3 regions of the Kineococcus mangrovi genome follow, and region 2 is predicted to be linked to each of the others. Evidence: riboswitches for the same ligand, from Rfam matches in the RefSeq annotation. Region 2 holds a riboswitch; each other region holds the start of a gene.

What was found. Region 2 has a riboswitch for S-adenosylmethionine ahead of AB2L28_RS03640 (methylenetetrahydrofolate reductase). Riboswitches for the same ligand answer to the same signal wherever they lie in the genome.
Region 1: linked by a shared signal. The riboswitch ahead of AB2L28_RS06145 (MetQ/NlpA family ABC transporter substrate-binding protein) and the one ahead of AB2L28_RS03640 (methylenetetrahydrofolate reductase) in region 2 are both predicted to bind S-adenosylmethionine.
Region 3: linked by a shared signal. The riboswitch ahead of sfnG (dimethylsulfone monooxygenase SfnG) and the one ahead of AB2L28_RS03640 (methylenetetrahydrofolate reductase) in region 2 are both predicted to bind S-adenosylmethionine.

The regions. Positions count from the first base shown of each region.
Region 1 is NZ_JBGGTQ010000003.1:4,908-8,661, forward strand. Features, by position in the region: gene AB2L28_RS06135 (methionine ABC transporter permease) at 1-433, opposite strand, end outside; gene AB2L28_RS06140 (methionine ABC transporter ATP-binding protein) at 436-1,464, opposite strand; gene AB2L28_RS06145 (MetQ/NlpA family ABC transporter substrate-binding protein) at 1,461-2,411, opposite strand; SAM riboswitch class IV at 2,479-2,589, opposite strand; gene AB2L28_RS06150 (DUF1737 domain-containing protein) at 2,631-2,813, opposite strand; gene AB2L28_RS06155 (DUF7711 family protein) at 2,810-3,436, opposite strand; gene AB2L28_RS06160 (OsmC family protein) at 3,494-3,754, shown strand, end outside.
Region 2 is NZ_JBGGTQ010000002.1:124,956-128,709, reverse strand. Features, by position in the region: gene AB2L28_RS03650 (hypothetical protein) at 1-41, shown strand, start outside; gene AB2L28_RS03645 (aminotransferase class V-fold PLP-dependent enzyme) at 51-1,403, opposite strand; SAM riboswitch class IV at 1,459-1,572, opposite strand; SAM riboswitch class I at 1,724-1,815, shown strand; gene AB2L28_RS03640 (methylenetetrahydrofolate reductase) at 1,874-2,836, shown strand; gene metE (5-methyltetrahydropteroyltriglutamate--homocysteine S-methyltransferase) at 2,833-3,754, shown strand, end outside.
Region 3 is NZ_JBGGTQ010000004.1:404,721-408,474, reverse strand. Features, by position in the region: gene idi (isopentenyl-diphosphate Delta-isomerase) at 1-243, opposite strand, end outside; gene sfnG (dimethylsulfone monooxygenase SfnG) at 424-1,569, opposite strand; SAM riboswitch class I at 1,580-1,661, opposite strand; SAM riboswitch class IV at 1,818-1,927, shown strand; gene AB2L28_RS10850 (methionine ABC transporter ATP-binding protein) at 2,055-3,059, shown strand; gene AB2L28_RS10845 (methionine ABC transporter permease) at 3,056-3,754, shown strand, end outside.

The sequences.
Region 1 (3,754 bases), on a different contig from region 2:
CGGGGATGACGACGCCGACGAGGATCGACAGCCGCGAGGCCCCCACGGCGCGGGCCGCCTCGACGACGCCCGGGTCGACGTTCACCAGGCTCTGCTCGACGATGCGGGCCACCGCGAACGCCGCGGCCAACGAGATCGCGAACGTCACCGCCGTCGTGCCGATCGTCGTCCCGACGGCCGCGATCTGCAGCGGGGTGATCGCGGCGAGGAAGATGATGAACGGGATGGGGCGCACCAGGTTCACGACGAACCCGATGAGCCCGAAGACGAACCGGTTGCCGAACAGGTTGCCCGGCCGCGTCGCGTACAGCGCCGTCCCGAGGACGAGCCCGATGACGCCGGAGGCGACGAGCGAGACGACCGCCATGAACAGCGTCTGCCAGATCGCGGTCCTGAACACGCCGAGGGTGTCGACGAACCCGCTGAAGTCCACGGTCAGACCTCCTCGACCACGTGGACCCCGGCGGACCGCAGCGCGGCCGAGGCCGCGTCGACCGCATCGGGGGTACCGGTCAGTTCGTAGGTGAGGGAACCGGCCCGCCGCTCGCGGACCTCCGAGACCCCGCCGTACACCAGTTCGGCGGTGGTCCCGTGGTCCCGGAAGACGGCGTCGATCCGTTGCTGAAGTCCCGGTTCGTCGGTGATGCGGACGCTCACGAGCCGGCCGGGGTGGTGGGTGCGCAGGCGCGCCAGCGTGTCCGCCGACGGGCGGTCGTGCGTGGCGCTGCGCACGAAACGCTGCGCCGCAGGGGTCTTCGGGTCCGAGAAGACGTCGTAGACGTCCCCGACCTCGACGACCCGGCCCTGTTCCATCACGACGACGCGGTCGGCGATCTGCCGCACGGCCTCCATCTCGTGGGTGATGACGACGATGGTGACGCCGAGTTCGGTGTTCACCCGGCGCAGCAGCGAGAGCACCTCGGTCGTCGTCTCGGGGTCCAGCGCGCTCGTCGCCTCGTCGCACAGCAGCAGCGGCGGGTTCGTCGCCAGCGCGCGGGCGATCCCGACGCGCTGCTTCTGCCCGCCCGACAACTGCTCGGGGTAGGCGTGGGCGCGGTCGAGCAACCCCACGAAGTCGAGGAGTTCGGCGGTGCGCCGGTCGCGCTCGTCCTTCGCGACCCCCGCGACCTTCAACGGGTAGCCGACGTTCCCGGCGACGGTCCGGGACCGGAACAGGTTGAACTGCTGGAAGATCATCCCGATGCGGGACCGGGCCGCGCGCAGTTCCCCCTCGGACAACCTCGTGAGGTCCTGCCCGGCGACGCGGACGCTGCCCGACGTGGGTCTCTCCAGCGCGTTGATGAGCCGGACCAGGGTGGACTTGCCCGCTCCCGAGTACCCGATGACGGCGAGGACCTCGCCCTCGGCGACCTCGAGGGAGACGCCGTCGACCGCCGTGACGGTCTTGCCGCCACGACGGTCGAAGGTCTTGCTGACGTCCGTCAGCGAGATGAGCGCGCTCACTTGCCCTTGGCGGCCTTCGCGTCGGCCTCGACCTCGGTCAGTTCCGCCTGCAGGTCGGCGGCCGGGGTGTCCTCGACGATCGCGGTCGGGTTGTCCTGCAGGAACACCTCCTGCACGGCCGGGTCGTGCCACAGCTGGGCCAGCTGCAGGTACGTCTCGTTCGTGGCGTCGGCCTTGCGGGCCGTGAAGATGTTGACGTACGGCGCCGCGGCGGCCGACTTCGCGTCGTCCTGGACGATGATGTCGTCGGTCGGCAGCTTCGCGGCCGTGGCGTAGTTGTTGTTGACGATCGCGGCGGCGACCGAACCGCTCTGCAGCGCGCTCGCGGTCTGGTCCGCGGACACGGGGACGACCTCGACCTTGCCGGACTCGATGTCGTTCGTCGTGGAGAACGCCGTGCCGCCGTCCTTCAGCGTCACCAGACCGGCCTCCTGCAGCACGAGCAGGCCACGGGCCTCGTTGATGGCGTCGTTGGGGATCGCGACCTTCGCGTCGGCGGGCAGTTCCGAGGCGGACTTCGCGGTGAGGGAGTACAGCGGCAGCGGGTAGACGGCGGTGGCCCCGATGGGTTGCAGGTCGTCACCGGCCTCGACGTTGTAGTTCGCCAGGTACTGGATGTGCTGGAACTGGTTGAGATCCAGCTCGCCCTGCTCCAGCGCCGGGTTCGGCAGGGTGTAGTCGGAGAAGTTGACGAGCTCGACGTCGACGTTCAGCTTCGACTTCGCGAGCTCGGTGTAGGTGCTCCAGTACGGCAGCGACTTGTCCGCGACACCGATCGTGACGGTCTGCGCCTCACCGCCGCCGCTCGCCGCGGTGGTGGCGGTGTCGTCCCGGGTGCTCAGGACGACGGCGACGACCACGACGATCACGACGGCGATCGCGGCGATGACGCCGACGAGGAGGCCGCGGCGCTTGGGCTTGTCGGGCAGGACGGGGGCGTTGGACACGCGATCACTCCGGGAGTCGTTCGGCGGGCGCGCGGCTCGCAGCACTCCGTGATCGACGGCGTCCGTTGATCCGCGCTTGCCGGACGGGGTCGTCCGGCCAGGTCCTCACCTGGGGCACCCCACCGCGGAGGAGGGTTGCCGGACAGCGAGCCAGGGCTTGTCGCTGTCACTCATGACCTGGGGGAACCCTAGCACCGGTGGTGCGGTGGCCGGCCGCCCTCAGGACCGGTGCACGTGGGGGAGCACGACGGCCTGCGCGGCGACCGTCCGCCCGTCGGTCGTGGTGAGCGAGGGGCCGCCGAACAGGACGTACCCGTCGGCGAGGGCGGCGCTGACCTTCTCGCAGAACGAGCGGTCGTCGGGGCCGGTCAGCAGGCGGTAGCTCAGCTTCTCCTCGCTCACCCGGGCAGGGTAGCCCGGGCCCGCTCCAGCGCGTCCTCGACCGCGAGCAGCCCCAGGGCCGCGTCGGCGAGGGCGTCGCCCCGCTTCTTCGGCGACCCCGGTGCCCAGCGCTTCTCGTCGTACTCGGTCGCGGTGCGGCGCAACGCCCCGCGGCTCACCCGCAGTTCGCGCTCCAGGCGCTCGACGAGCTCGGCGGGGGAGGGGGCCGGCGGGCGCAGCGACTCCCCGTCGCCCGCGCGCAGCTGCACGAGGACGTCGTGGTCCGGACCCTCCTCGGCCGTCCAGAACCGCACCGGGCGGTCGACGACGTGGTTCCACACGGGGGCCTGCGCGGACCGGAACCGCAGGACGACCGGTTTCGTCCCCAGCCCCGACGCCGCGAGCCAGTGCCCGGCCACGGGCGGCCGGGTGCCGGCCGCGCAGTCCTCCTCGGCCGCGCTCGTCACGAGCGCGACCCGCACGGCGTCGGCGTCCGGCAGCTCCTCGCGGCGGGGGCCGAGCAGGGGGCCGTGCACCCACGCCTCGGTGACCCGGAGCGTCACGATCCCGGCGGGCTGGCGGTGCACGTGCGCGCAGCGCTCGGCGACGTCCTCGAGGGTGCGCAGGGCGGTCGTCCACTTCACCGGACCCAGTGTGGTCGAGGTTGCGGGCCCGCCCGCCCCCGGGCCTAAGCTTCGCCGGTGGATTCGACCGAACTGAGGGCCCTGCAGAAGCCGTTGAAGGACTCCTACCGGGAGGATCCGGCCAAGGCGCTGGTGCCGGCCAAGGCCGTCGCCGTGCTGGACGGGCAGTCCATCGGCGTCTCCGTCGACGGGTTCGCCGGGACGACCCGCGCGGGTCTGCACCCCGCCGCCGGGGGTGACGGCACCGAGGCCTGCTCGGCCGACATGCTCTGCGAGGCCGTCGCCGCGTGCGCCGGGGTGACGCTGCGCAGCGTCGCG
Region 2 (3,754 bases):
CGGGGGACGGGCCCCGCCCGAGCAGCGAGCCGCTGGCCTGACGACGCAGATCACCGGAGCGGTCCGCCGGCGCCGAGGACCGACCCGGGGGCCGGGCGGGGGTCGGACAGCGGTGCCCAGCGCCCGTCGACGACCCCGTACCGCAGCTCGGGGCCGCTCGTGACGAGTCGCCGGAGCGCGTCCAGCAGCCGGTCGACCTCGGCGCCCGTGGTGCCGACGCCCGTGGAGATGCGCAGGCCGCCGTCGGCCAGCCCCAGGGCGTCCGCGAACCGGTGGGCGCAGAACCGGCCGTCGCGCACGCCGATGCCGTGCTCGGCGGACAGGTAGGCCGCGACCTCGGAGACGGAGCGGCCGGGGACGGTGCAGGTCACGACCCCGACGGCGTCGCGGGGACGGGGCCGGACGACCTCGACCCCGGTCAGCGTCTCCAGCCCGTCCACCAGCCGTGCGCGCAACGCCCCCTCGTGCTCCTCCAGCGCACCCGGCGCCAGCGCGGCGAGCGTCGTGCACGCCTGCGCCAGCGCCACCGCGCCGACGACGTTCGGCGACCCCGCCTCGTGCCGGTCGGATCCCGTGGCCCACCGCACGTCGTCGTGCCGCACGTCGAGCGTCGCGCCCCCGCCGGCCAGGTACGGCTCGGCCACGTCCAGCCAGTCGCGCCGGCCGACGAGCGCCCCGCTGCCGAAGGGCGCGTAGAGCTTGTGGCCGGACAACGCGAGGTAGTCGACCCCGTCCCGCCCGACGTCGACCCGCCGGTGCGGCAACAGCTGCGCCCCGTCCACCGCGATCCGCGTCCCGGCGTCGTGGGCGGCGCACGCCAGCCGCCGCAGCGGGAGCACCTCCCCGGTGACGTTGGACGCACCCGCCACCGTGAGCAGTGCGTACCGGCCGGTCGCCAGCTCGGCCTCCAGCCGGGTGGTGGTCTCCTCGGCGTCGACGCCGCCGGGCACCACCGTCGTGCGGGCGGACCGCTGCCAGGGCAGCAGGTTGGCGTGGTGCTCCACGTCGGCGACCAGTACGCGCCCCCCGGCCGGGACGGCGCGCGAGAGGAGGTCCAGGGCGTCGGTGGTGCTGCGGGTGAGGACCACGAGGTCGTCGGGGCGTGCTCCCACGAAGGCGCCGACCCCCTCTCGGGCCTGTTCGAACAGCGCCGTGGAGACGCGGGAGAGCCAGCCGGCGCCGCGGTGCACGCTCGCGTAGTGCGGCAGCACCTGCGCGACCCGCTCGGCGACGGCGACGAGGGCCGGGGCGCTGGCGGCGTTGTCGAGGTTGGCGTAGGTGGTCGAACCCCCCGTCGCGAGCGGCACGAGCGTGCCGGCCCCGACGACGGGCAGCAGGGCGCCGACGGCACCGGAGGGCCCCGGGCAGCGCGAACGGGTGGGGGACAGGGTGCTGGTGCTCACGCAGGAACTCCTGGGGGAGGGGACCGGCACCGGGAGGACCGGGTCGCCCCGGTGAGGTCCGCGCTTGCCGGCCCCACCTCGGAACCGGCCAGGTCGTCACCCGGGGCACCCCACCGCGGAGGAGGGTTGCCGGCCAGCGAGCCGGGGCTTGTCGCTGGCGCTCATGACCTGTGCAGGAGCTTGCCACGAGGAGTTCCGCCGATCAACACCGGCGTACCGCGAACTCCCCTCGGGCGCCGTCCCGGGTCACCCGGGTACTCGTCCGGGAGGCGCGAGGAGAGGACTTGTGGAGGTCGCGCGGACCGCTCTATGGTCGATGCACACCATCCAGAGCGGCCGAGAGTCCTGGCTCGACGACGCCGCAGCAACCCCCCGAGCCCGGGCGAGGGTGCTAACGCCAGGTCGATGGAGCACGTGATGAGCAACACCCTTGTCGAGCCGTCCCCGCGTCCCGGCGCAGGACCGGCCCGATGACCCTGGCGCCCCTCGTCGCCGGTGCGGCGGGACGGCCGACCCTGAGTTTCGAACTCTTCCCACCCCGCTCACCGGAGGGTCGGAACGCCCTGTGGTGCAGGCTGTCCGACCTGTTGGCGACGCAGCCGGACTTCGTGTCCGTCACGTTCGGGGCGGCCGGTGCCACGCGCGGACCCAGCCGGGACCTGATGGCCCACGTCCTGAGTTCCACGGCCGTGCCCGCGATGGCGCACCTGACGTGCGTCGGTTCCTCCCGCCGCGAGGTCATCGACCTGGCCTGCGAGTTCTTCGACGCCGGTGTCCGCAACGTCCTCGCCCTGCGCGGCGACCCGCCGGTGGGGACGGGTGCGGCGCAGTTCCGTCCCCACCCGGACGGCGTCCGGACGGCCCGCGACCTCGTCGAACTCCTCCAGGTCGCCGACCGGCGGCGCCTCGCACAGCGGGGTGGACGTCTCCCCGTCGACGTCCCCCCGCTCAGCCTCGCCGTCGCCGCCTTCCCGCGGGACCGCGACGGGTGCGAACTCGCGGTCCTGCGTGCCAAGCAGGACGCCGGCGCGCAGTTTGCCGTGTGCCAGGTCGGCTGGTCCGCCCGCGAGTACGCGACGTTCGTCGCACGCGCGCGAGCGGCGGGCGTCACCATCCCGCTCCTGCCCGGTCTCGCGGTGACCCACGAGGTGCGTCGGCTGGAACGGATCGGTGAACTCACGGGCGTACCCGCCCCCCGGGCCCTGCTCGCGGCACTGGACACCGACGACGTCCGGGTCCGCCGTCGGGCGGGGACCGCCTTCACCTCCGGGGTGGCGCGCGACCTGCTCGCCGTCGGTGCCCCCGGTCTGCACCTCTACACCTTCAACGCGGTCGAGCCCGTGCTCGACCTCCTCGAGCAGCTGCACGACCACCCGGACCTCACCCGACCCGCCGAACGCCGCCCCCGCGCGGTAGGAGGACGCACCCGATGAGCCAGAACGCACCGACCGGTCACACCCAGCACCCCGAGTGGAACGCGACGGTCCTCGGCTACCCGCGGATCGGACCCGACCGGGAGACCAAGAAGGCCATGGAGGCGTTGTGGGCCGGGCGCGCCGACCTGGCCGCCACCGAATCGGCCCTGGCCGCCGTCCGCGCCCGGACGGTCCGGCGCCTCAACGCCCTCGGGCTGCCCGCCCACGACGCGTCCATCCCGTCCTCGTTCTCCGCCTACGACCAGGTCCTCGACACCGCCGTCGCCGTGGGGGCGGTGCCGGAGCGTTTCGCCGACCTCGTCGGGGCCGACGGCCGGGTGGACCTCGGGGCCTGCTCGACCATGGCCCGGGGGCGCGGGACGCTGGCCCCGTTGGAGATGACGAAGTGGTTCGACACGAACTACCACTACCTCGTCCCCGAGATCGGTCCCACGACGGCGTTCCGGTTCGCCGACGACCGCGGGGTCCGCGAGTTCTCCGAGGCGCTGGCCGACGGGTTCCTCACCCGCCCGGTCGTCGTGGGGCCGGTCACGTTCCTGCTCCTGGCCAAGGCCGCCGACGGCGGCCCGGAGGGTTTCGCGCCGATCAGCCGGCTCGAGGACCTGCTCGCCGCCTACGAGGGTCTGCTGGCAGCCCACGCCGCGGCGGGGGCCACCTGGGTCCAGCTCGACGAACCCGGTCTCGTGAGCGAGTCCGCGACGGCCCGTGTCGACGGCCTGGCCGACCTGGTGCGGGGGGCCTACGAGCGGCTCGCCGCGGTTCCGGGCCGCCCGCGGTTGCTGGTGGCCACGCCGTACGGGGACGCGCAGGAGTTCCTCGGTGCGTTGAGCGCGGTGGAGGGGATCGCGCTCGACCTCGTGGAGGGTTCCGCGCCGGCGGACCCGTCCGTCCTGGCGGGCAAGACCGTCGTCGGCG
Region 3 (3,754 bases), on a different contig from region 2:
CTCACCGGGCCCGGGGTGACCGCAGAAGGAGTTCGTCCACGCCCCCGGCCACGTCCGCTTGACCGCTGCGCGCCGGGTCAGCAGCGTGCGACCGGCCCCGTCGACGATCCAGCAGGAGAACGCGAGGTGGAGCGGGGTGCTCGTGTGGTGCACGTCGGCCTTCGGCGCCGTGCCGCAGGGCGTGCCGTCGTCGGTCAGCAGGACGACCAGTTCGACGGTGGGGTCGGCGGGGGCGAGGGTCACCCCCGCACCGTAAGCCGTTCGGCGGCGCACGGCGAGCACGCGACGCCGACACGCGCGCCGCGGCCGCGACCCCGGGCAGGAGGGTCCCCCGTGGTCCCCCGGTGGTCCGTCGCCGTCCCGCCGGCGGTCAGGACCGCGCGGGCGGGGACCACCGGGACACCCCGGCCACCCTGCCCCGGCTCAGGCCGGGACGGGCTGGGTCGCGGCGACGACGGCCTCGTCGAGCTCGGCGCCGAGCTGCAGGTCCTCACCGGCGGCCAGGCGCGCCTCGAGCTCGCGCACGCGCGGGATGACGAGCTCGCCGAACGCCTCGACCTCCTCCTTGACGTGCAGGAACCCGAGGAGCAGCAGGTCGACGCCGACGAGCCGGTACGCCAGGACGCGGCGCGCCACCTCGTCGGGGGTGCCGACGAGCCCGGTGCGGAACCCGTCGTTGTACTGCACGAGGTCGCGGAACTCGCTGTCCGCCCACATGCCCTTGCCGTCCCCGGTGGAGTTGCCCGCCTCCTGGACGGCGGCGCCGAAGCCCTCGACCTTGGTGCGGTCGGCCTTGGCGATGATCTCCTCCAGGACGGCCTCGGCCTCCTCGCGGGTGTCGCGGACGAGGGCGAAGCCGTTGAGCCCGAACCGGACGGTGCGCCCGTTCTCCGCGGCGAGGGCGGAGACCTCGCGGACGCCCTGGGCGGCCCCCGCGATCGACTTGCCGTTCATGAAGTACCAGTCGCTGACGCGGCCGGCCATGGCCTGCGCGGCGGAGGAGTTGCCGCCCTGGAAGAGCTCCGGGGTGACCGCGGGCTGCGGGCGGAACGTGATGTCGGAGGCGTTGAAGAAGTCCCCGGACTGGCTGTAGCCGTCCTCGCCCCAGACCCCGCGCAGGAGCTCGATGAACTCCTCGGACTGCTTGTAGCGGTCGTCGTGCTCGTGCCAGGTGACCCCGAGCTGTGTCGCCTCGTTCTTGAACCAGCCGGACACGATGTTCAGCGCGAGGCGGTTCTGGGTGAGTTCCTGCGCGGTCGCGGCGAACTTGGCGAGCACACCGGGGTGCCAGAAGAAGGGGTGGACGGCGGCGATCACCTTGAGCCGCTCGGTGGCCAGCAGCAGGGCCAGGGAGAACGAGGTGGACTCGTGCTGGGCGTCGGCGCCGTAGGAGGCGAGGTAGCGCACCTGGGTCAGTGCGTACTCGAAACCGACGCGTTCGGCGGCCTTGGCCACCTCGACGTTGTAGGCCGGGTCGTGGCTGGTGCGCTGCTCGATCGTCGAGACGACGAGACCGCCGGAGACGTTGGGGACCCAGTAGGCGAACTTCAGGGGCTCGTGCAGGGGCATCGCGAAACGTCCTCCATCGGTCCTGGCGGTAGCACCCCCGTGGGTTGCTGCGGCGTCGTCGAGCCAGGTCTCTCAGCCGCTCTGGATGGGTTCCCCCGCAGCGTACCCCCTCCGGCGGACCGATGCTCCCGGCTCTTTTCGGGACCGGTACGACGTTGTCCCGCAACGCATGTCGGAGACCCCTCTCCGACTCCGGACGTCCCGGAACCGCTTGACGGGGGTCTGCGGCGGCTGCCACAGTCGAGGCAGGTCATGAGCGCCAGCGTCAAGCCCCGGCTCGCTGGCCGGCAACCCTGGTTCGTCACGGGGTGCTCCGGGTGAGGACCAGGTCCGCAGGAGTTGCGGGCAAGGACGAACCAGGAGTTCCCGTGTCGAAGGACTGTCGCCGCTCCCGCTGAGCGCACCCTCTGCTCCCCCTCCCCACCGGACCCGGCGTCGCGCCGGGCCCGCGACCTCCCCTGCCCGGACGCCGCCCAGGAGACGACGTGATCGAACTGCGCCACCTCACCAAGACCTACGGGGACCCCCCGCACGCCACGACGGTCCTGGACCACCTCGACCTCACCGTCCCCGACGGCAGCATCACCGCCGTCGTGGGCCCCAGCGGCGCGGGCAAGAGCACGCTCGCGCAGTGCGTGACGCTGTTGACCCGCCCGACGTCGGGGTCCGTCGTCGTGGGCGGCCAGGACCTCACCCGGCTGGGTGCGGGGCGGCTGCGCGAGGCGCGGCGCCGCATCGGGACGATCTTCCAGTCCGACGGCCTGCAGACGCGCCGCACGGCCGCGCAGAACGTCGAGCTCCCGCTGCGCTACCTCGGCGTCGTGGCCCGCGACCGGCAGCGGCGCGTGGCCGAACTGCTCGAACGGGTCGGGCTGACCGGGCTCGCCGACCGCTACCCGCACGAGCTGTCCGGTGGTCAGCGCCAGCGCGTCGGCATCGCCCGCGCCCTGGCCCTGCGCCCCGGCGTCCTGCTGTCGGACGAGGCCACCTCGGGGCTGGACCCGCAAGCCACGGCCTCGATCACCGGCCTGCTGCGGGAACTGCGCGACGACCTCGGGCTGGCCATCCTGTTCATCACCCACGAGATGGACACCGTCGTCGACGTGGCCGACGCCGTCGCCCGCCTGGAGCACGGACGGATCGTCGAGGCGGCCCCGCTCCTGGACGTGCTGCGGGACCCGGCCTCGCCCGTCGGGGCGGCCCTGCTGCCCCGCCGCGGCGTGGGCGACGCGGGCGGTCTGGCGGTCTGGGAGGTGCACTACCGCGGTGACGACGTGCCCGCCGACTGGCTGACCACGACGTCCCGCGAACTGGGTCACGACCTCGCCCTGCTCGGGGCCTCGGTCGGGACCGTCGCCGGCCGCACCGTCGGGCACGCCACCCTCGGGGTCCCCGGCGGCGTCGACCCCACCGCCCTCACCACCGCCCTGGACCGCCGGGGGCTGCACGCGCAGGTCCCCGCCGTCCCGCGGGAACTGGACCTCGTGTGAACACCCCGCTCGCGCAGATCCCCGCGCTCATCGCCCCGGCGCTGCTGGACACGCTGCTCATGGTCGGCATCGTCATGACGATCGTCGTCCTGCTCGGGGTGCCCATCGGCGTCCTCGTGCACAACCTGGCCCCCGGCGGACTGCTGGAGAACCGCCCCGCGCACACCGTCCTGTCCTGGGTCGTCAGCACCGGTCGCTCGCTGCCGTTCCTCGTCCTCATGGCCGCGCTCGTCCCGTTCACCCGGTTCGTCACCGGCACGAACATCGGCATCCGCGCGGCCGTCGTGCCGATGGTCCTGGCGGGCACCGCGTTCTTCGCCCGCATCGTGGAGAACTCCCTGCGGTCGGTGCCGCCGAACCTCGTGGCGGTCGCCCAGGCCTCGGGAGCCTCACCGCTGCAGGTCATCACGACGGTGCAACTGGCCGAGGCCACCCCCTCGATCATCGGCGGGTTCACCATCAACACCATCGCGATGATCGAGTACTCCGCGATCGCCGGGACCATCGGCGCCGGCGGGATCGGCTACGTCGCGGTCACCTACGGGTACCAGCGCTTCGACCACGCCGTGATGATCGCCACGATCGTCGTCCTCGTCGCGCTGGTCGCCCTCGTCCAGCTCACCGGTGACGCCCTGGCCCGCGCGGCCGATCCGCGCACCCGTCGCCGCCCCCGCACCAGGAACCGCCCCACCCCC